3 regions of the Xanthobacter flavus genome follow, and region 1 is predicted to be linked to each of the others. Evidence: predicted binding sites of a transcription regulator. Region 1 holds the regulator's gene; each other region holds the start of a gene.

Evidence for each region. The regulator LexA, encoded in region 1, represses DNA repair genes until DNA is damaged. The targets are predictions, from matches to a motif close to TGTTCNNNNTGTGTTCNG.
Region 2: a site for LexA is predicted at 1,796-1,813, ahead of recA (recombinase RecA). Genes of this name have one in related genera too.
Region 3: a site for LexA is predicted at 1,346-1,363, ahead of J2126_RS15100 (helicase-related protein). Genes of this name have one in related genera too.

What each region holds. Positions count from the first base shown of each region.
Region 1 covers NZ_JAGGML010000001.1:4,920,781-4,927,872, forward strand. Annotated here, with positions in the region: tRNA gene J2126_RS23060 (tRNA-Lys) at 1-34, opposite strand, end outside; gene J2126_RS23065 (M20 aminoacylase family protein) at 186-1,352, shown strand; gene J2126_RS23070 (sulfurtransferase TusA family protein) at 1,419-1,655, opposite strand; gene gltX (glutamate--tRNA ligase) at 1,652-3,079, opposite strand; gene J2126_RS23080 (ComEC/Rec2 family competence protein) at 3,251-5,488, shown strand; gene lexA (transcriptional repressor LexA) at 5,606-6,316, opposite strand; gene J2126_RS23090 (molybdopterin molybdotransferase MoeA) at 6,474-7,092, opposite strand, start outside.
Region 2 covers NZ_JAGGML010000001.1:64,987-72,078, reverse strand. Annotated here, with positions in the region: gene J2126_RS00320 (amylo-alpha-1,6-glucosidase) at 1-509, opposite strand, end outside; gene J2126_RS00315 (glycosyltransferase family 4 protein) at 496-1,581, opposite strand; gene recA (recombinase RecA) at 1,877-2,962, shown strand; gene alaS (alanine--tRNA ligase) at 3,264-5,915, shown strand; gene J2126_RS00300 (cation:proton antiporter) at 6,035-7,092, shown strand, end outside.
Region 3 covers NZ_JAGGML010000001.1:3,158,520-3,165,611, forward strand. Annotated here, with positions in the region: gene J2126_RS15090 (NUDIX domain-containing protein) at 1-129, shown strand, start outside; gene J2126_RS15095 (creatininase family protein) at 332-1,126, opposite strand; gene J2126_RS15100 (helicase-related protein) at 1,488-4,841, shown strand; gene J2126_RS15105 (RNA-binding S4 domain-containing protein) at 4,845-5,120, shown strand; gene fdxA (ferredoxin FdxA) at 5,227-5,562, shown strand; gene J2126_RS15115 (hypothetical protein) at 5,696-6,199, shown strand; gene J2126_RS15120 (hypothetical protein) at 6,204-6,659, opposite strand; gene J2126_RS15125 (glutathione S-transferase family protein) at 6,803-7,092, opposite strand, start outside.

The DNA of each region.
Region 1 (7,092 bases):
AAGTCACGTGCTCTACCGGCTGAGCTACGGGCTCACTTGACGCGTTGGTTAGGGTGCGAAGGCGGCGGGGTCAAGGCCGGGAGGGCGGGATGTCCCGGCATTTCAGCGGGGAGCGGCGCGGGCGGGGCATTGACCGGGCCGGACGGCTTCCGCACCATGGCCGTCCCATTGCTTCTGGAATTGCCATGCCGGTCAACAACCACATCGCCGCCCGCGCCGAAGAAATCGCGGCCTGGCGGCAGGATTTCCACCGCCATCCCGAGCTGATGTACGACCTGGACCGCACCAGCGCCTCGGTGGCGGAGAAACTGCGCGCCTTCGGCTGCGACGAGGTCATCACCGGCATCGGCCGCACCGGCGTGGTGGGAATCGTGCGTGGCAAGGGAGATGGCCCGCTCATCGGCCTGCGCGCCGACATGGACGCGCTGCCCATTCTGGAGAAGACCGGCGCCGCCTATGCCTCTGAAACCCCCGGCAAGATGCACGCCTGCGGCCATGACGGCCACACCGCCATGCTGCTCGGCGCCGCGCAGCATCTGGCGGAGACGCGGGCCTTTTCCGGCACGGCGGTGCTCATCTTCCAGCCGGCGGAAGAGGGGGGAGCCGGGGCCAAGGCCATGATCGACGATGGCCTGTTCACGCGCTTCCCGGTCCGCGAGGTCTACGGCATGCACAATCTGCCGGGGCTGGACGTGGGCCGCTTCGCCATGCGGCCGGGCGGCATCATGGCCTCCGCCGACCATATCGAGATCGTGGTGGACGGGCGCGGCGCCCATGCGGCGCGGCCCAACCAGGGCGTGGACGTGGTGCTCACCGGCGCCGCCATCGTGATGGCGCTGCAGCAGATCGTCTCGCGCAATGTGGATCCGCTGGAGGCGGCGGTGGTCTCCATCGCCATGTTCCACGCGGGCGAGGCGGACAACGTGCTGCCCCCTTCGGCCACCCTCGTGGGCACTGCCCGCACGCTCGATCAGGGTGTCCGCGCGCAGCTGCGCGAGCGCATCCGGCAGGTGGCCGAGGGCGTCGCGGCAGCCTATGGCGCCACCGCGACGGTGAGCTTCAAGGAAGGCTATCCGGTCACCAGCAACCACGCCGATCAGGTGGCCTTCGCCGCCGAAGTGGCGAGCGAGGTGGCCGGCGCTTCGGAAGTGGACGCAGCCGCACCGCCGCTGATGGCGGCCGAGGACTTCGCCTACATGTTGGAAGAGAAGCCCGGCGCCTACATCTTCATCGGCAATGGCCCGTCCGCCGGACTGCATCATCCGCAGTATAATTTCGACGATGCGGCCATTCCCTATGGCGCATCCTACTGGGTGCGGCTGGTGGAGCGGGCGCTGCCGCTCACGGCGTAAGGCCTCCAAGCCCGCGCGGCGCCTGAGCGAGGCAAAGCGCCCGCGCGGCGCCTGAGCGAGGCAGCGCTACGCCTTCACCAGCACGAAGGTTAGGAGGCCGGTCTCGACCTCCTGTTTTTCGAGCACCGCGCCCGTCTCGTGCGCGAGATGGGGGATGTCGATCACCGCCATGGGGTCCGTGCAGGTGACGACGAGCCGCGTGCCCGCCGCCGACTGCGCCAGCGCCTTGCGGGTGCGCAGGGCGGGCAGGGGGCATTTCAGCCCCTTCAGATCCAGCGCGACGGTGACGGCGGCCGCCTTCAAGCCACAGCCTCCGCGATCTGGTCCTTCAGCCGGCCGAGGCTCTCCTCGCGCCCGAGCACGCTCAGCACATCGAACACCGGCGGGGAGGTGGACTTGCCGGTGAGCGCGGCGCGCAGCGGCTGGGCGACGGCACCGAGCTTCACGCCCTGCGCCTCGGCATAGCTGCGCACCACGGCCTCGGTGGCGGCGGCGGTCCACTCCACGGCTTCCAGCAGCGGCACGAGGCGGGCGAGATGGGCGCGGGCCTCGGGCGAAAGCAGGGTCGTCGCCTTCTCATCCAGCGGGATGGGCCGCTCGACGAAGATGAACTCGGCATTGTCGAGCAGTTCGACCAGCGTCTTCGCCCGCTCCTTCAAGCCCGGCATGGCGGCGGCGAGCTGGGTCCGGCGCGTGTCGGTCATGCGCGGCAGGCGGTGCTCGGCGTCGGGCAGGTAGGGCACCAGCGCGTCGATGGCGGCGAGCAGTTCCGCATCGCTGGAGGCGCGCATGTAATGGCCGTTGAGGCTTTCGAGCTTGGCGAAGTCGAAGCGCGCGGCCGAGCGGCCGACCTTGTCGAGATCGAAGAACTCGACCATCTCCTCGGTGGAGAACACCTCCTGGTCGCCATGGCTCCAGCCGAGGCGCACGAGATAGTTGCGCAGCGCGGCCGGCAGATAGCCCATGTCGCGATAGGCATCGACGCCGAGCGCGCCGTGGCGCTTGGAGAGCTTGGCGCCATCCGGCCCGTGGATGAGCGGGATATGCGCCATGCGCGGCACGTCCCAGCCGAGCGCCCGGTAGATCTGCGTCTGGCGGGCGGCGTTGGTGAGGTGGTCGTCGCCGCGGATGACGTGGGTGACGCCCATGTCGTGGTCGTCCACCACCACGGCCAGCATGTAGGTGGGCGTGCCGTCCGAGCGCAGCAGCACGAGGTCGTCGAGATCCTTGTTGGGGAAGGTCACGGTGCCCTGCACCATGTCGTCGATCACCGTCTCGCCCTCCTGCGGCGCGCGCAGGCGGATGACGGGGGCGCGGTCCGCCGGCGCCTCGGAGGGGGCGCGGTCGCGCCAGCGGCCGTCATAGCGCGGCGGGCGGCCCTCCTTGCGGGCCAGTTCGCGCATCTCGTCCAGCTCCTGGGGCGTGGCGTAGCAGCGATAGGCGTTGCCCTTCGCCAGCATCTCCGCCACCGCGGCCTGATGCCGCTCGGCGCGGGCGAACTGGTAGATGGGATCGCCATCCCACTCGATGCCCAGCCAGGAAAGGCCTTCGAGGATGGCCTCGATGGCTTCCTTGGTGGAGCGCTGGCGGTCCGTATCCTCGATGCGCAGCAGCATCTTGCCGCCGGTGTGGCGGGCATAGAGCCAGTTGAACAGCGCCGTGCGCGCCCCGCCGATATGCAGGAAGCCGGTGGGCGAGGGGGCGAAGCGGGTGACGATCTGCGACATCGGGCGGGGCTCGGCGGGCTTGGGTCCGCTTGGACGGGAAACGCGCGTGCGGCAGCCCTGCGGAACGCAAACCGAGCCACATGGCGCGCGGGAGGCGCCCGTGTAGCATAGAGGCGGGGCACAAGGAACACGGGGGCAGGCGCGGCCCGGCCGTGCCCCGGGCGGGCGGGGATGGACGAGCGGGCTTCGGGGCACGCGCGGGCGGGATCACGGGCGGGCGCGCGGACGCTCCCGCTCCCCTCCGCGCGCGGGCTTCTCCGCCTCGCCGACGCGCTGACCGCCCGCATCGCCCACGACGCGGCGGCCGAGGCCGCATCCGGCCGGCTGATCCTGTGGCTGCCGGCCGCCTTTGCCGCCGGGATTCTCTTGTATTTCGGCGCCTCCACTGAACCCTCGCTGGCCGCCAGCCTTGTTCTGGTGACCTTGCTGGCGGGGGCGGCGGTGGCGGCGCGGGCGCGGCCGGTGATGTTCGCCCTAACGTCCGTGCTTCTCGCCACTGTCGCCGGCTTTGCGGCGGGCGGGGCGCGGACGGCGCTCATCGCCCACGAAACGATCGTTCCGCCTAAGACGCCGGTGCGCCTTTCCGGCTTTATCGAGCGGGTGGAACGGCGCACCACCGGCGACCGCATCCTGCTGCGGCTCGATGGCAATGCCGTGCGCGGGCTCGCCACGGCGCCGGCGCTGGTGCGGCTCTCGCTGCGCAAGGGCTGGGCGCCGCCGGTCGGAAGCCATGTGACGCAGCTCGCCCAGCTGCTGCCGCCCTCCGGCCCCGCCATGCCGGGTGCCCATGATTTCGGTCGCGCGCCGTGGTTTCAGGGCATCGGCGCCATCGGCTACGGGCTCGGCCGGCCGAAGGCGGCGCCGGCGCGCGACCCGCCCTTGTCCGTGCGCCTCGCCATGGCGCTCGACGGGGTGCGCCAGAGCCTGTCGGCCCGCATCCGCGCCTCGCTTTCCGGCGTGCCGGCGGAGGTGGCGGTAGCGCTGGTGGCGGGCGACCGCTCCGGCATTCCCCATGCGGTGGAGGAGAGCATGCGGGTGTCCGGCCTCTCGCACATCCTCTCCATCTCCGGCCTGCACATGGCGCTGGTGGCCGGCACCCTGTTTGCGCTGGCGCGGGGCGTGCTGGCGCTGGTGCCGGGGCTGGCCCTGGCGTGGCCCATCAAGTCCATGGCGGCGCTGATCGCGCTTTCCGGCAGCGCCTTCTATCTCGTGCTGTCGGGCAATGACGTGCCGGCCCAGCGCTCCTTCGTCATGACCGGACTGGTGCTGGCCGGCGTGATGGTGGGGCGACCGTCCCTCTCGCTGCGGTCGGTGGGTGTCGCGGCGGTGCTGGTGCTGGCGCTGACGCCGGAGGCGGCGCTGGATCCGGGTACGCAGATGTCGTTCGCCGCCACCCTCGCCCTCGTCGCCGCCTATGAGCGGCTGCAGCCCCTGCGGGCGATCCCCCGGCCGGACGGGATCGCCGGGGCGGTGGTCTCCTGGGTCGCGGTGCTGGTGGCGGGAACGGCGCTCACCTCGCTGGTGGCGGGCCTTGCGACGGCACCCTACGGCATCTTCCATTTCCAGCGGGTTGCCCCCTACGGGCTTCTCGCCAACCTCGCGGCCATGCCGGCCGTGTCCTTCCTGGTGATGCCGGCGGGACTTGCGGGCGTGCTGCTGATGCCGTTCGGCTGGGATCATCTCGCCTGGCCCGTGATGGGGCGTGGCATCGAGATCATGACGGCGGTGTCCGACTGGGTGGGTACCCTGCCGGGCGCCGACGTCCGCGCCGCCTTCATCGGCGCCGGAACATTGCTGTGGCTGTCCCTCGCGCTGCTGGCCCTCTGCCTGCTGCGGGGTGTGCTCACCCTCGCGGCGCTGGTTCCCCTCGGCATCGCGGGACTGGTCGCGGGTGCGCCGATGAGGCCGGATCTCCTCGTCGCGCCCGATGCGCAGACGGTGGCGGTGCGGATGCCGGACGGACGCCTCTCGGTGCTCGGCGCCTCCGGCCAGAAGCTGGTGGTGGAGCAGTGGCTGACGCGGGAGGGGGACCGCCGCACGGCCGGAACCAGGGACCTTGCCGCCGGCTTCACCTGCGATCCCCTGGGCTGCACTGCGCCGCTGCCCGGCGGCGGCACCATCGCCGTGTCCCGACGTGCCGAAAGCCTGGAGGCGGATTGCCTGAATTCCCGCATGGTTGTCACCCGCGATGCCCCACCGCGCGCGTGCCCGGCGGACGTGCTGACGCTGGAAAAGCTGGTGCGGACGGGAACGCTCGCCTTCTCCCTCCGCGATGGCACGCTCGTCGCCGAGCCAAGCCGGAAGGCCGCCGTATCCCGCCCCTGGATGGCGCCCTTGCCGCCGGAGCCCGCATCCGAACCCGGCGCCGCCGATGCCGGCGATCCGCAGGCGGATGCAATGGCTCCGTGACATGCCGGCAAAGCGTCGGGGTGAGGGGCAACGCCTTCAGGAAAGCGCAGGCGCCCGTTGAGCGTGGACCGCCGCGCCCCTCACCCCGTTCCGGATCTCCCGCAGGAGAAATAAGGATCAGTAGCGGCGCATGAGGCCGATGAGGCGGCCCTGGATGCGCACGCGGTCGGGACCGAAGATGCGCGTCTCATAGGCCGGATTGGCGGCCTCGAGCGCGATGGAGGCGCCCTTCTTGCGCAGGCGCTTGAGGGTGGCTTCCTCGTCGTCCACCAGCGCGACGATGATGTCGCCGGTGTCGGCGGAATCGCATTTGCGGATGAGGACCGTGTCGCCGTCGAGGATGCCGGCCTCGATCATGCTGTCGCCGCGCACCTCAAGGGCGAAATGCTCGCCGCTGCCCAGCATCTCGGGCGGGATGTTCAGGGTGTGGCTGCGGCTCTGGATGGCGGAAATGGGCGTGCCGGCGGCGATGCGGCCCATGACCGGCACCGAGACCACCTGGCCCGCCTCATCATCCTCGGGCACCGGGCGCACCTTGCCGAGGCTGCCCTCGATGACGGACGGGGAGAAGCCACGCCCCGCCGAGCGGGCGGAGGCAAGGCCCGGCGCCACGCTGTCGGGCAGGCGCACCACTTCCAGCGCGCGGGCGCGGTTGGGCAGGCGGCGGATGAAGCCGCGCTCTTCCAGAGCGGTGATCAGACGATGGATGCCGGACTTGGAGCGCAGGTCCAGAGCCTCCTTCATCTCGTCGAAGGAGGGGGGAACACCGGTTTCCTTCAGCCGCTCATGGATGAAGCGCAGAAGGTCGTATTGCTTCCGAGTGAGCATTCCCTGGCCCCGTTCCTTGCACGCACCGTCTGGAGCCAGCGCCTCTGGCCGGTCCCGATTTCAGGCGCATCCAGCCCGGTGCGCCGCGAAACAAATCATGAACAGTCTTTATCTGTTCCTTTTGTGTTCCGCAAGTGGTGAAGGCCCCGTTAAGCGCTCAATCGTCGAGGAGAATAATCTCGCACGCATCGCCGACGCGGCCTTCGGGCGCGAAAGGCGGGCGCACCAGAAGGCAGTCGGCGGCAGCGAGAATGCTCAGCATGGCGCTGTCTTGCGAGGGTGAGGGCGTGGCGTGGATCGTGCCGTCCGGCCGGCGTTCGAGGGTGGCGCGCATGAAATCCCGCCGCACGTCATTGGCCGGCAGGTTGGCTGCGAGGCGCGCCGGCACGGTCTCGGGGCCGGGGCGGGAATCGCCCTGGAGCGCGCGGACGAGGGGGACGAGGTAGATCATCCCGCAGACGTGGGAGGAGACCGGATTGCCGGGCAGCCCCAGCACCCGCACATCGCCCCGATGGCCGAACATCAGCGGCTTGCCGGGGCGCAGCGCGATCTTGTGGACGGAGAGGTCCACCCCCTCGGCCTTCAGCGCCGGCGCCATGAGGTCATGATCGCCCACCGAGGCGCCGCCCGAGGACACCACGAGATCGAATTCACCGGAGAGCGCCCGCGCCACCACGGCCCGGATGGCGGCGAGATCGTCCTTGAAGAGCCCGAGGTCGGTCACCTCCGCCCCGGCGCGGCGGGCCAGCTCGGCGAGGCCGAAGGCGTTGGAGACA
Region 2 (7,092 bases), 4.9 Mb from region 1:
TTCGCCCGATGGGAGCCACGCACCTCGAAGAGGTCCACGAAATCGGCATCGAAGAACAGGCCGATCTCGAAGGTCCGGGTCTCGCCGTCGAAATTGCGGATGGACAGGCACTCATGGCACGCCCCCCGGAACAGGAAGCGCGACCGGCGCAGATGGATGAGGTCGTGCGCCAGTTCGGACTGGTCGCTGCGGGCGGGAAGGTCCGGATTGGTGAGGTCGCAGCTCAGCGTCGCGTTGTCATCGCGCACTGTGGAGCCGAGCAGCAGCGGGCGCACGCCATCGATGGTGAGGAAGAACTGCGAGAGATGCCGCGTGTCGCGGTGGAACAGGCCATGGTTGCTGGCAAGGCCGGGGACGGCGTCGCCATGGGCATCGAACACGGCGAAGGTCTCGTCGTGCTTGAGCGTGCGCGGCATCGCCTCGATCTGCGAGGCGCTGGCCGCGATGGCATAGCCCGGCTCCTGCGGGTCTGCGGCAGCGGCGCGGGCCGCGGCATCAGGTGGGGGCATTGACGCGCCCGTCGATCAGTTCGCGCAACGTCATGCGGGGGGGCACGGGTGCGGCAAGGCGCTCGTAGAGGGCCACATAATCCCGCGCCATTCGCGCCGCCGAGAAGCGTTTCACGAAGGTGCGGCGAATGGCGGCCCGATCTAGCCGGTCAAGCTCGCCGACGCGCGCCACCGCCTCGTCCTGATCGGCGACGATGAAGCCGGTAAGGCCGTTCTCCAGCACCTCCGGTACAGAGCCGCACCCATAGGCGATGGTGGGCGTGCCGCAGGACATGGCCTCGATCATCACCAGTCCGAACGGTTCGGGCCAATCGATCGGGAAGAGCAGAGCCCTGGCATTGCCGAGGAACTGCGCCTTCTGCCGCTCGTCGATCTCGCCGATGTACTCGACGCCGGGGGTCGCCTCGACCATGGGGCGGATCTTCTGTTCCCAGTAATCCTCGTCCACCCGATCCACCTTGGCGGCGATCTTGAGCGGCAGGCCGGAGCGGGCAGCGATCTCGATGGCGCGGTCCGGCCGCTTCTCCGGCGAGATGCGGCCGAGGAAGGCCAGATATTCGCCGCCCGCCGCATTGAAGGGCAGCAGGCTCTCCGGCAGGCCATGATAGACGGTCGACGCCCAGTTCACCGGCGGCATGGGCTTGCGCTGGTGGTTGGAGATCGAGACCAGCGGAAACTCGTCATACAGCGCATAGAGCCGGTGCGCGGCGACGCTGTCGAGGCGGCCGTGCAAGGTCGTGAGCGTGCGCGGCGCGTGCTCCTTCAGCACGGGATAGTGCAAAACGTCGACGTGCACATGGATTACGTCGAATTCGTCCGCCCGCCGGCGCACCCGCTCCAGCATGAGCATGTGGAACACGATGGGGTCGACCGGACCCGGCGACAGGCGCAGGCCCATCTCGCACATGGGCTCCAGCTGTGCGGACGTGAGCGAATCGCCGCTGGCGAACAGCGTTACCTCATGACCCTGCGCCACCAGCTCCTCGGTAAGATAGGAGACGATGCGTTCGGTTCCTCCGTAACGACGCGGCGGCACGCTCTCGATGAGCGGCGCGATCTGGGCGATGCGCATGTGTCTCTCCTCCGGCGTCGCCGGCGCGATGTGGACCGAGGATGCGGACGTGGACCGGGTTCTTTCGCCTGAACGCGGCGGGTCGGGTCGTGGTTTCACTGCAGGTGCGAAAGAGTTGCGCCGGCCGACCTGCACTGGACGCGTCAGCTTGGCGGTGGGGCGATGCCGCGGTGCTGCGGATATACGAAATGTTATCCACACGCTGTGGACGAAAGAGAACATATTGCGAACTGAGAACAAAACAGGTACAACTGCTACGTTCTTATTTCCCTTGCACCAGCACCGGAGCGCGGCGATGACTCAGGCGACACTCCGACTCGTCGAAGGTTCTTCCATGGACAAGACCAAGGCGCTGGATGCCGCCCTCTCGCAGATCGAGCGGCATTTCGGCAAGGGCTCCATCATGCGGCTCGGCAAGGGTGGAAAAGCCCTTGAGATTGAGAGCATTCCCACCGGTTCTCTGGGGCTCGACATCGCGCTGGGCATCGGCGGCCTGCCCAAGGGGCGCGTCGTCGAGATTTACGGTCCCGAATCCTCGGGCAAGACCACGCTCGCACTTCACACCATTGCCGAATCTCAGAAGCGCGGCGGCACCTGCGCTTTCATCGATGCCGAGCACGCGCTCGACCCGATCTATGCCCGCAAGCTGGGCGTGAACCTCGACGATCTGCTCATCTCCCAGCCCGACGCGGGCGAGCAGGCGCTGGAGATCGCCGACACGCTGGTGCGCTCCGGCGCAGTCGACGTGCTGGTCGTCGATTCCGTGGCGGCCCTCACCCCACGCGCCGAGCTTGACGGCGAGATGGGCGACAACCAGCCCGGCCTGCAGGCCCGCCTCATGAGCCAGGCGCTGCGCAAGCTCACGGCCTCCATCTCCAAGTCCAACACCATGGTTATCTTCATCAATCAGATCCGGATGAAGATCGGCGTGATGTATGGCTCGCCGGAGACCACCACCGGCGGCAACGCGCTGAAGTTCTACGCCTCGATCCGCCTCGACATCCGCCGCATCGGCGCCATCAAGGAGCGCGACGAAGTGGTGGGCAACCAGACCCGCGTGAAGGTGGTGAAGAACAAGCTGGCGCCGCCCTTCAAGCAGGTCGAGTTCGACATCATGTATGGCGAGGGCGTCTCCAAGACCGGCGAACTGCTCGATCTCGGCGTCAAGGCCGGCGTGGTGGAGAAGTCCGGCGCGTGGTTCTCCCACGACAGCCAGCGCCTCGGCCAGGGCCGCGAGAACGCCAAGACCTTCCTGAAGCAGAACCAGGAGGTGGCGGCGCGCATCGAGGCGGCCATCCGCCAGAATGCCGGCCTTATCGCCGAGAAGATCCTCGCCGGCGATCCCGAGGAGGATGCCGAGGGGTCGGCCGCCGACGCCTGACCCTGACTTCGGGCGTGGCGGCTGCCGTGTCCACAGGTTCAGCGCGGGCGGGGCCGGACAGGCTCCGCCCGTTCGCGTTCCGGGTGCCCTTTCGTCTGCCCGGCTTGGCCTTGTGGCCTGGCGTTTCTGGACAAGCGGCGGACCCATCGTTAAACGAACCCGGTTCCGCCCGCCGCAAGGTCCGGGGAACCGCGCGACGCCCGAGGGATCGGCCCCGATCCGGCCCGAGGCGCTGGCGCGCGCAGTGATCACCAGAGCCGGCCGCCGCAAGGCCCGGCCTCCTAAGGACAGTGCCGGCACCATGAGCGGCGTCAACGAGATCCGGTCGAGCTTCATCGACTACTTCGTCAAGGAGGGCCACGAGGCCGTCGCCTCGTCGCCCCTCGTGCCGCACAACGACCCCACGCTGATGTTCACCAATGCCGGCATGGTGCAGTTCAAGAACGTCTTCACCGGCGTCGAGAAGCGGCCCTATTCGCGGGCGGTGACATCGCAGAAGTGCGTCAGGGCCGGCGGCAAGCACAACGATCTCGACAATGTGGGCTACACGGCGCGGCACCACACCTTCTTCGAGATGCTCGGCAATTTCTCGTTCGGCGACTATTTCAAGGACCGCGCGATCGAGCTTGCCTGGAACCTCGTGACCCGCACCTTCGAGCTGCCGAAGGACCGCCTGCTCGTCACCGTCTACAGCGAGGACGAGGAAGCCTACGGCCTGTGGAAGAAGATCGCCGGCCTCTCCGACGACCGCATCATCCGCATCTCTTCCTCCGACAATTTCTGGTCCATGGGCGACACCGGCCCCTGCGGCCCCTGCTCGGAGATCTTCTTCGACCACGGCCCGCACATCTTCGGCGGCCCGCCCGGCTCGGCGGACCAGGACGGCGACCGCTTCATCGAGATCTGGAATCTCGTGTTCATGCAGTATGAGCAGCTGCCGGGTGGCGAGCGCGTCGGGCTGCCGCGGCCGTCCATCGACACCGGCATGGGCCTTGAGCGAATCTCAGCCGTCCTGCAGGGCACCCACGACAATTACGAGACCGACCTCATGCGCGCCCTCATCGCCGAGGTCGCGGAATTCACCGGCGTCGATCCCGAGGGGCCGCAGAAGGCCAGTCACCGGGTGATCGCCGATCATTTGCGTGCGTCCGTCTTCCTCACCGCCGACGGCGTGCTGCCCTCCAACGAGGGGCGCGGCTATGTCCTGCGCCGCATCATGCGCCGCGCCATGCGCCACGCGCAGCTGCTCGGCGCCAAGGACCCGCTGATGCACCGCCTCGTGCCCATCCTGGTGCGCGAGATGGGCCGGGCCTATCCCGAGATCGTGCGCGCCGAGCCGCTGGCGGAAGAGACGCTGCTGCTGGAGGAAACGCGCTTCCGCCGCACGCTGGAGCGCGGCCTGTCCATCCTGGAGGAGGAGAGCCAGGGCCTCGTCTCGGGCGCCAGCTTCCCCGGCGACGTGGCGTTCAAGCTCTACGACACCTACGGCTTCCCCCTCGACCTGACCCAGGACGCCCTGCGCGCCCGCGGCATCAGCGTCGATACGGATGCGTTCGATGCCGCCATGGCCCGCCAGAAGGCGGAAGCCCGCGCCAACTGGGCCGGCTCCGGCGAGGCCGCCACCGACACGCTCTGGTTCGCCGTGCGGGACAAGGTCGGCGCCACCGATTTCCTCGGCTACGACACCGAGAAGGCGGAGGGCGTGGTCACCGCCCTGGTGCGCGACGGCGCCGAAATTGGGGCTTTGAACGCCGGCGAGACCGGGCTCGTGGTGCTGAACCAGACCCCGTTCTATGCCGAATCCGGCGGCCAGGTGGGTGACACCGGCCGCATGACCGGTGAGGGCGGCATCGTCGTCGAGGTGCGGGCCACCCAGAAGAAGCTGGGCGACCTCTTCCTGCACGATGTCAAGGTGGAGAGCGGCACGCTCAAGCCCGGCACCGCTCTGGTGCTGGAGGTGGAGCACGGCCGCCGCGCCGCGGTGCGCGCCAACCATTCCGCCACCCACCTCCTCCACGAGGCCCTGCGCCGGGTGCTCGGCGAGCATGTGGCGCAGAAGGGCTCGCTGGTCGCGCCCGATCGTCTGCGCTTCGACTTCTCCCACCCCAAGCCTCTCAGCGAGGCCGAGGTGGCCGAGGTAGAGGAGATCGCCAACCGCTTCGTGCTGCGCAACGAGCCGGTGGAAACCCGCATCCTCGCGGTGGACGACGCCATCAAGTCGGGCGCCCGCGCCCTGTTCGGCGAGAAGTACGGCGAGGAGGTGCGCGTCGTCTCCATGGGCACGGATGACGGCAACGGCGCGCCCTATTCGGTGGAGCTGTGCGGCGGCACCCATGTGAAGCGCACCGGCGACATCGGCCTCATCTCCGTGGTTTCCGAAGGCGCGGTGGCGTCTGGCGTCCGCCGCATCGAGGCGCTCACCGCCCGCGCGGCCCGCAAGCATCTCAACGGTGCGAATGCCGCGCTCATCGCCACCGCCTCGGCGCTCAAGGCCCCGGTGGCGGAGGTGGAGGCGCGCGTCGCGGCCCTCGTCGAGGAGCGGCGCAAGCTGGAGCGCGAGCTGGCCGAGACGCGCAAGAAGCTCGCCATGGGCGGCAGCCGGGGCTCGGCGGACGCCGTGCGTACGGTCGGCGACATCAAGCTTTTGGCCCGCCAGGTGGAAGGCATCGAGATCAAGGATCTCAAGGGCCTCGTGGACGAGGGCAAGAAGCAGATCGGCTCGGGTGTGGTGGCCATCGTCGGCGTCACGTCCGATGGCAAGGCGGGCATCGTGGTGGGCGTCACCGCCGACCTCACCGCCCGCGTCGATGCGGTCGCTCTGGTGCGTCGCGGCGCCGAGGCGCTGGGCGGCAAGGGCGGCGGCGGTCGTCCTGACATGGCCCAGGCCGGCGGACCGGATGGCGACAAGGCCGAAGCGGCCCTCTCCGCCATCGAGGCGGCGCTGGCGAACTGATCGGCGGCGCGGTCTCATTCTCGCGCGCGGGGTGGATTTGATCCAGCCCCTTGCGTTGCGTCGGTCCTTGTTGCCACACAGGGGTGGGGCGCCGTGGAAGGCAGCGGAGTGGCGACGCGGTGAACGACAGCTTCCTCAAGGATGCGTTCGTCTATCTCCTCGCCGCGGGCGTGCTGGTGCCGCTATTCCATCGCGCCCGCATCGGGGCCGTGGTGGGGTTCATCGCGGTGGGCGCGCTGGTGGGGCCACATGGGCTCGGCCGCCTCGCCGATACGTTGCCGCTGATACGCTTTATCACGATCTCCAGCCCGGAGCGGGCGGCGCCCTTCGGCGAGCTCGGAATCGTATTCCTCCTGTTCCTGCTGGGTCTGGAGTTCTCCACCGCGCGCCTGTGGGCGCTGCGGCGCGAGGTGTTCGGCGTCGGCTGCCTGCAGGTCGTGCTGTGCGGCGTGCCGCTCGCGTTCGGCGCGATCCTCGTGGGATATCCGCCCAGCGTGGCGCTGGTGCTGGGTTCCGTCCTCGCCCTTTCCTCAACGGCGGTGGTCAGCCAGTTGCTGATCGACCAGCATCGCGCCCTTGCGCCGCTGGGCCAGCTCGTGATCGCCGTGCTGCTGTTCCAGGATCTGATGGTCGTGCCGATCCTGCTGGCGGCCGAGCTTCTGACCGGCAATGCGCCGGACGTGCTCACTCTGGCCGGCCTGGCGCTGGCCAAGGCGGCGGGCGCGGTGGCGCTGATCCTCGTGGCGGGGCGCTTCGTGCTGGCGCCTCTGGTCGCGGCGGCGGCATCGACGCGCTCGCGTGATCTCATCATGGCCATCACGCTGGTTGTGGTCGTGGGCTCGGCGGCGGTCACCCACCGGGCCGGGCTCTCCAGCGCGCTCGGAGCCTTTCTCGCCGGCATGCTGCTGTCGGAGACGGCCTACCGCCATCAGATCGAGGTGGACCTCGAGCCATTCAAGGGCCTGCTCATCGGCGTGTTCTTCGTCACCGTGGGCATGAGCGTCGATTTTGCCGTGGTGCTCCCCCGGCTCGGCTGGGTGGTGGCCGGCGTCGTCTGCATTCTCGTTGTGAAGGTTGCCTTCACGTTTGCCGCCGGGCGTCTCATGCGGGTGGCGGCGCCGACGGCGGCCGAGGCGGCCGTGCTGCTGGCACAGACCGGAGAATTCGCCTTCGTGGT
Region 3 (7,092 bases), 1.8 Mb from region 1:
GTAGACGAGGCCCTCGCCGCCATCGGCGCGGGGCGCTGCATCAACGGATTTCTTATTCTGGCGCTGCAATGGCTGGCGCTCAACCACGCCCGGCTTCCGGAGCTGATCGCGGCGGCGGAGCGGGGCTAGGGCGATTTTGCGCCGTCAGGGACGGGTTACTTAAGCGCTCCCTTCCCGCCGTCATCGCCCGGCTCGTCCGGGCGATCCACTGCGTCGCCTGAGCCATGTTCGAGAGCCGGATCCAGCCCAACCGTGGATCCCGGACAAGCCGGGGGATGACGCAGTGACATGGGGAGCAGGCGCTTTGGCCTGCCGTCCCCGTCCTTACCCCTCACGCATGCGGCTCCAGCCGCGCCAGATCGAACGCCGCCACGTCCCTCAGAAGCTCCACGAAGGCGCGGGAGCCGTATTCGTAGGCGGCCTCGCCCTTGAGGGCCGTGGCGTGGGTGGCGTCGCCCATGGCGCCGTCGGGGCTGAGATCCTCGGCCAGCCAGCCGAAGCCGACGGGGTGGTTGGCGCGCAGGCGCTGGAACTCGGTTTCCATGGCGATGGAATAGGGCGGGAACGGCCCGGCGTGGCTCATGTCCACCAGTTCAGGGCGGAACGCGAGCATCAGCGAGGTCTCGATCTCCCCGCCATGGATGCCGTGCGCCCGCTCGTGATCGGAGAACAGGCCCACCGGATAGCCGAAGCGGTGCATGGAGCAGGTGACGGCCAGCATCCTGTGGTCCACCCGCAGCGTGCGGGCCACGAGATCGATCACCGGCACGTTGCCGCCATGGGTGTTCATGAGCACGAGGCGGCGCACCCCGGCGCGGGCGAGGCTGCGGCCCAGCTCCACCCAGGCGGCGATGGCGGTGGTGGGGGAAAGGGTCAGCGTGCCGGCGAAGGAGATGTGCTCGTCGGACTTGCCCACGGCCTGCACGGGCAGGAACACCGCATCCACCTCGCGCGGCACCATGAAGGCGATGCGCTCCACATAGGCCTCGGCGATGAACAGGTCGGTGCCCAGCGGCAGATGCGGGCCGTGCTGCTCCACGGCGGCGACGGGCAGAACGGCGACCATGCGGGATTTGTCCAGTGCCGCGAGGGCCGGTGAGGAAAGTTCAGCCCATTTCAGAAACACCGTCCGCCTCCAAGCCCCAAACCGCGCACGCCGCGCCACCCTACCTCCATGGGAAGGAAAAGCCGCATGATGTCAAGGGTCTGGGCGGCAGCGCGGGCCTCGGCCCAAGGGCTACCCCTCTCCCCTTGCGGGAGAGGGTGGATCGCGGCTCCGCCGCGAGACGGGAGAGGGGAGGAGCGTCGGGTACGGGCGAGGGGACGACTTCAGCCCGCCCCGCCGGAGAACACCCCGCGAACCCCGCCCGCAAACTGATTCGCTCCCCTCCCGTTCGCCGAATGTCCGCGCGCCCCCTTTCGCCATGGCCCTCGCGTCCCGATATGATACAGGACACCCCTCCTTTACGTGGATTGCGCCAGAGCCGATGGACGACGTCACCCGATGGGCCGTGCTGCCGCGCAACCTGAGGGCGCGGGGGGTGAGCGCGGTCCTTGGCCCGACCAACACGGGCAAGACCCACCTCGCCATCGAGCGCATGCTCGGCCATGAGAGCGGCATCATCGGCCTGCCGCTGCGCCTGCTCGCGCGCGAGGTGTACCAGCGCATCGTCGATCGGGTGGGGGCGGACAAGGTCGCGCTCATCACCGGCGAGGAGAAGATCAAGCCCAAGGGCCGCCATGGGGAGAACGCCCGCTACTGGGTCTCCACCGTGGAGGCCATGCCGCGCGATCTCGACGTGGCCTTCGTGGCCATCGACGAGATCCAGCTCGCCACGGACCTTGACCGCGGCCACGTCTTCACCGATCGCATCCTGAACCGGCGCGGCCGGCACGAGACGCTGCTGCTGGGCTCGGCCACGATGCGCCCGCTTGTGGAAAAGCTCATTCCCGGCGTGAACGTGGTGGTGCGCCCGCGCCTCTCCACCCTCACCTTCGCCGGGGAGCGGAAGATTTCCCGCCTGCCGCGCCGCTCGGCCATCGTCGCCTTCTCGGCGGACGAGGTCTATTCCATCGCCGAGTTCATCCGCCGCCAGCGCGGCGGGGCGGCGGTGGTGATGGGCGCCCTCTCGCCGCGTACCCGCAATGCGCAGGTGGATCTCTACCAGTCCGGCGATGTGGATTATCTCGTCGCCACCGATGCCATCGGCATGGGTCTCAACCTCGACGTGGACCACGTGGCCTTCGCCTCGGACCGCAAGTTCGACGGCTGGCAGTATCGCAAGCTCAATGCCTCCGAGATGGCGCAGATCGCCGGCCGTGCCGGCCGCGCGACGCGGGACGGCACGTTCGGCACGACGGGGCGTTGTCCACCGTTCGAGGAGGAACTGGTCTCCCGGCTGGAGGAGCATGTGTTCGACACCGCGAAGGTGTTGCAATGGCGCAACGCCGTCGCCGATTTCCAGTCGCCCGCCGCGCTCCTCGCTTCCCTTTCGCGCCTGCCGAAGGAGGAGGGGCTGACCCGCGCGCCCACCGCCGATGACGTTGCGGTGCTTGAAATCATGAGCCGGGACATGGAGGTGACGGGCCGTCTCGACGGCGCCGCCGACGTGGAACGGCTGTGGGATGCCTGCCAGGTGCCGGACTATCGCAAGGTCTCCCCGGGCGCCCATGCGGAGCTGGTGGGCACCCTTTTCGGGCACATAAAAGGGGGGGGCCGCATCCCCGATGATTGGTTCGCGCGTCAAATCGCCTTGACCGATCGCGCAGAAGGCGACATCGACACGTTGTCGAACCGGATTGCGCAGGTGAGGACCCTCACCTTCGTTGCGAACCGGCCCGACTGGCTCAGGGATCCGGAGCACTGGCAAGGCGTCACGAGAGGGGTCGAGGACAAGCTGTCGGATGCGTTGCACGAAAGGCTGGCTCAGCGTTTCGTGGATCGGCGGACCAGCGTGCTCATGCGGCGCCTGCGAGAGAACACGATGCTCGAAACTGAAATCAGCAAGACCGGTGACGTTACCGTCGAAGGCCACGTCATCGGCCACCTCCACGGCTTCCAGTTCGCCCCCGATCCCGCAGCCGCGGCCGGTGGCGAGGAGGCCAAGGCATTGCGCGCAGCCGCCCAGCAGGCGCTGGCCGGCGAGATCGAGCAGCGCGCCCAGCGCCTGTCGCAGGCGGTGGACGAGGCGTTCGTCCTCACCTTCGACGGCACCATCCGCTGGACGGGCGAGGCGGTGGCCAAGCTCATCCCCGGCGACGAGGTGCTGAAGCCGCGCTTCAAGATCATCGCCGACGAGCATCTCACCGGCCCCGCGCGCGACCAGGTGGAAGCCCGCCTCACGCTGTGGATCGCCGCCCATATCGAGAAGCTGCTCGGCGCGCTCACCAAGCTCGGCACCGCCGAGGACATCACCGGCATCGCCCGTGGCATCGCCTTCCAGATCGTCGAGAGCCTCGGCGTGCTGGAGCGCGCCCGCGTCGCCGACGAGGTGAAGGGGCTGGATCAGGCCGCCCGCGCCACCCTGCGCGGCTATGGCGTGCGCTTCGGCGCCCATCACATCTACCTGCCGGCGCTGCTGAAGCCCGCCCCGCGCGCGCTGGCGGCGGAGCTTTATGCGCTGAAGCACGGCGGCCTCGCCCAGAAGGGCCTCGACGAGCTGCCGCACCTCGCCGCCTCCGGCCGCACCTCCATCCCCGTGGATCACGAGGTGCAGAAGGGGCTCTACCGCGCCGTCGGCTTCCGCGTGTGCGGCGAGCGTGCGGTGCGCGTGGACATTCTGGAGCGCCTCGCCGACCTCATCCGCCCCGCGCTGGCGTGGCGGCCCAACTCCCCCGGCCCCAAGCCGGCCGGAGCGGTGGACGGGCGCGGCTTCACCGTCACCGTGGGCATGACCTCGCTCGCCGGCTGCTCGGGGGAGGATTTCGCCTCCATCCTGAAGTCGCTCGGCTATCGCATGGAGCGCCGCCCCCCGCCGCCGCCGGAGGCCGAGGCCCCCGCCGCCGCGCCGGAAGCGGCTCCCGTGGAGCTGGCCCCGCTGCCGGAAGGCGCCATCGAGGCCGACCTGCTGTTCGACGCCCCGGCGGAAGCGCCGGCCGAGGCCCCTGCGGACGAGCCGGCCGAATCGGTGGACGAGGCGCTTGTCGAGGCGCCTGCCGAGGACGCTCCCGCTGAAGAGACCCCCGCCGACGTCGTTCTCGCCGATGCGGCCGAGGCCGAGGCTGCCGCCGAGGCGGTCGAGGTGTCCGGCGATCCCACTGCCGCCGAAGTCGCGGCCGAGGTGGAGGCGCCTGCCGCCCCCGGTGGTCCCGAGGCGGTGGAAGGTGCGGCCGAGATCGTTGCCGAAGGTGCTGCTGCCGAGGCCGCTCCCGCCGAGCCCGAGCTGATCGAGGTGTGGCGTCCCGGCCGTCCGCCCGGCGCGCCGCGTCGCGAGCGCCCGGCCGGCGAAGGCCGCCGCTTCGGCGATCGTCCCGGTGGAGATCGCGGCGAGCGCGGTGGCGAGAAGGGGGGTGGCCGCGGCGAGCGTCGCGACGGACGCCCGCCCCACCGCCGTCCCGAGCAGGCGCCCGCTGAGGCCGGTGCCCCCGAGGGCGAGCGCGCCCCGCGTCCGCCGCGCGGCGACCGTCCCTTCCGCGGCCCGCGCGAAGGCGAGGGCAATCGCGAGCACAGGAACGAGGGCCATCGTAACGAGGGCCATCGCGGCCCGCGTCCCGAGCAGCGGGCGGACAACCGCCCCGCCCATCAGGAGCGTCGCCGCGAGAAGCCGGCGGACCCGGACAGCCCCTTCGCCGCCCTCGCCGCCCTCAAGGCGCGGCTGGAGGCGGAGAAGAAGGGCGGTTGAGCCGTGAGCGATCCGGCGGAGCGGCAGAGGCTCGACCGCTGGATCTGGCATGCCCGCGTGGTGCGCGCCCGCGAGGATGCCGCCGATCTCGTCCGTTCGGGCCATGTGCGGCTCGACGGCGCACGGGTCACCAGCCCCGGCCACATGGTGCGGGCGGGGCAGGTGCTCACCATCGCCCTCGACCGGCAGGTGCGGGTGCTGCGGGTGACAGCCTTTGCGGAACGCCGGGGAGATGCTACATCCGCTCTCGCGCTTTTCGAGGAAATAACAGAAGCGTGACGGGATTTAGGGACTGCGGCGCGCCCAGTTTTATCGGCCTTTGGCCTGCCGCCGCTTGCGTGGCGCGTGCGCCTGCGCTACCCGAGCCCCTCGAAAGGGATTGCCCATGACCTACGTCGTCACCGAGAATTGCATCCGCTGCAAATACATGGACTGCGTGTCCGTATGCCCGGTGGACTGCTTCTACGAGGGCGAGAACATGCTCGTCATCCACCCCGACGAGTGCATCGACTGCGGCGTCTGCGAGCCGGAATGCCCGGCCGAGGCCATCAAGCCGGATGCCGAGCCGGGGCTGGAGAAGTGGCTCGCGCTCAACGCCGAATACGCCAAGACCTGGCCCAACATCACCCTGAAGCGCGACGCCCCCGCCGACGCCAAGGAATGGGACGGCAAGCCCGGCAAGGAAGAGCTGTTCTCCCCGGAGCCTGGTCAGGGCGACTGAGAGGGCGTGCGGCGGAACGGCCAGAGTGCGTCCCGATCCTGTCCGGTCGACAGACAATGCGAGCGATACCCAGACGCGGCCACACCGGTGGGCTCCACGGGTATCGGCCATTGCCGGCGCGCTGTGCCTTGCAATGGTGCTCGTTGTCTTTTTCGAGCTGAACGCCGCTGCGGTCCTGCTGGCGTTTCCGGTCCTCGGCTTCCTGGCTAGCGCGACGATCGCGGTTCCGATCCAGTTGTGGAGACGACGTCCCCGGAGCGCGGTGACATGCGTTCTCGGCGTCTCGGCCGTGCTCGCCACCCTGTTCAGCCTACCCGCCGTCGGTGCGGCTGCGCAGGCCTTCTGGTTCCGCGTTCATCTTCCCCGCTATGAGCGGATGATTGACGAGGCGCGCGCCCGGAACCCGGCATCGCCCGTCCGGCTGGTTCTGGAATGGCGCGACCTGTCCCTGTTCGTGACGGCAACGCTCATTGAAGCGGTCGTCTACGACGAGACCGACGCTGTCCGCACGGACCCCTGCCCGGTGCTCGATCGCGACCATTGCCCTGTCGCGCCGGGCGGTCACGTCAAGGCCGGGAGCATGGACCTGTTCGTCGAGCCCATCGAGGGGCACTTCTACAGAGTCACCGAAAGCTGACCCCTCAGGGCAGCGCCTCAAGCTGGAAATATTGCGAGAGCACCAGCTTGCCGTCGGCGTCGAGATAGGCGCGGCCGAATTTGGCGGCCTGCAGCCTGTCGGTCTCCTGATAGATGGTGCCGCCCAGCGGCGGCAGCGCGTTGGGCTTGGCGCAGGGAATGTCGAGCGTCACCTTCTGGCCGACCGTGTAGGCCTCGCCGCGCTCCACCACCTTCACCGTTCCCGCCACCGCGCAGGTGCCGAAGGCGCGCGGCGTGAGGGTCACCCCCTCCACCGCCACCACGATGACGCTCTTCGCCCCCTCGCGGGCGCTCGCATAGACCTGCGGCGACATCAGCGCCAGCGCGGGCGCGGCGCCGCCGAGGAGCAGCAGGCCGGCGAGGGCGGTGTTGCGGAGGGTGTGGCGAAGCGCCTGCCGCGCGGCCCCCTCGGGTTGCCTGCGGTCCGACCTGTACACCATGCGCGCCTCCCGCTGCTTATCGCCCGGTACCGTCATCGCGGGATGCGGCGCCGACGCTCTTGCCGCCAGTTCTGGCGGGAAATGCGGCATTTGCAAAGCCGGGCTTTCGCAGGGGAGGGGAGCGCCTGTCGCGGGCCCGCTGCTCAGCCGGTGGTCGCAGCGGCATCCACCGCCGCCTGATGCTCGGCCGCGAGGCGCGCATCCAGCTCCGTCACCTTCAGCGCCGAGGGCCGGCCGGTAATGCGCGCGACGTAATCGGCGATCACCGGCGTCTCCGGCACCAGCTTGAACATCACGCCCCAGTTGAAGGCATTGCCCCACAAAATGTCGGCCGCCGTGCACCGGTCGCCCAGGAGATAGGGCTTCGCCGCCAGTTCGCGCGTCACGGTGTCGAGCATGGTGTCGTAGTCGCCGTAAGGCGACATGGCGGGCG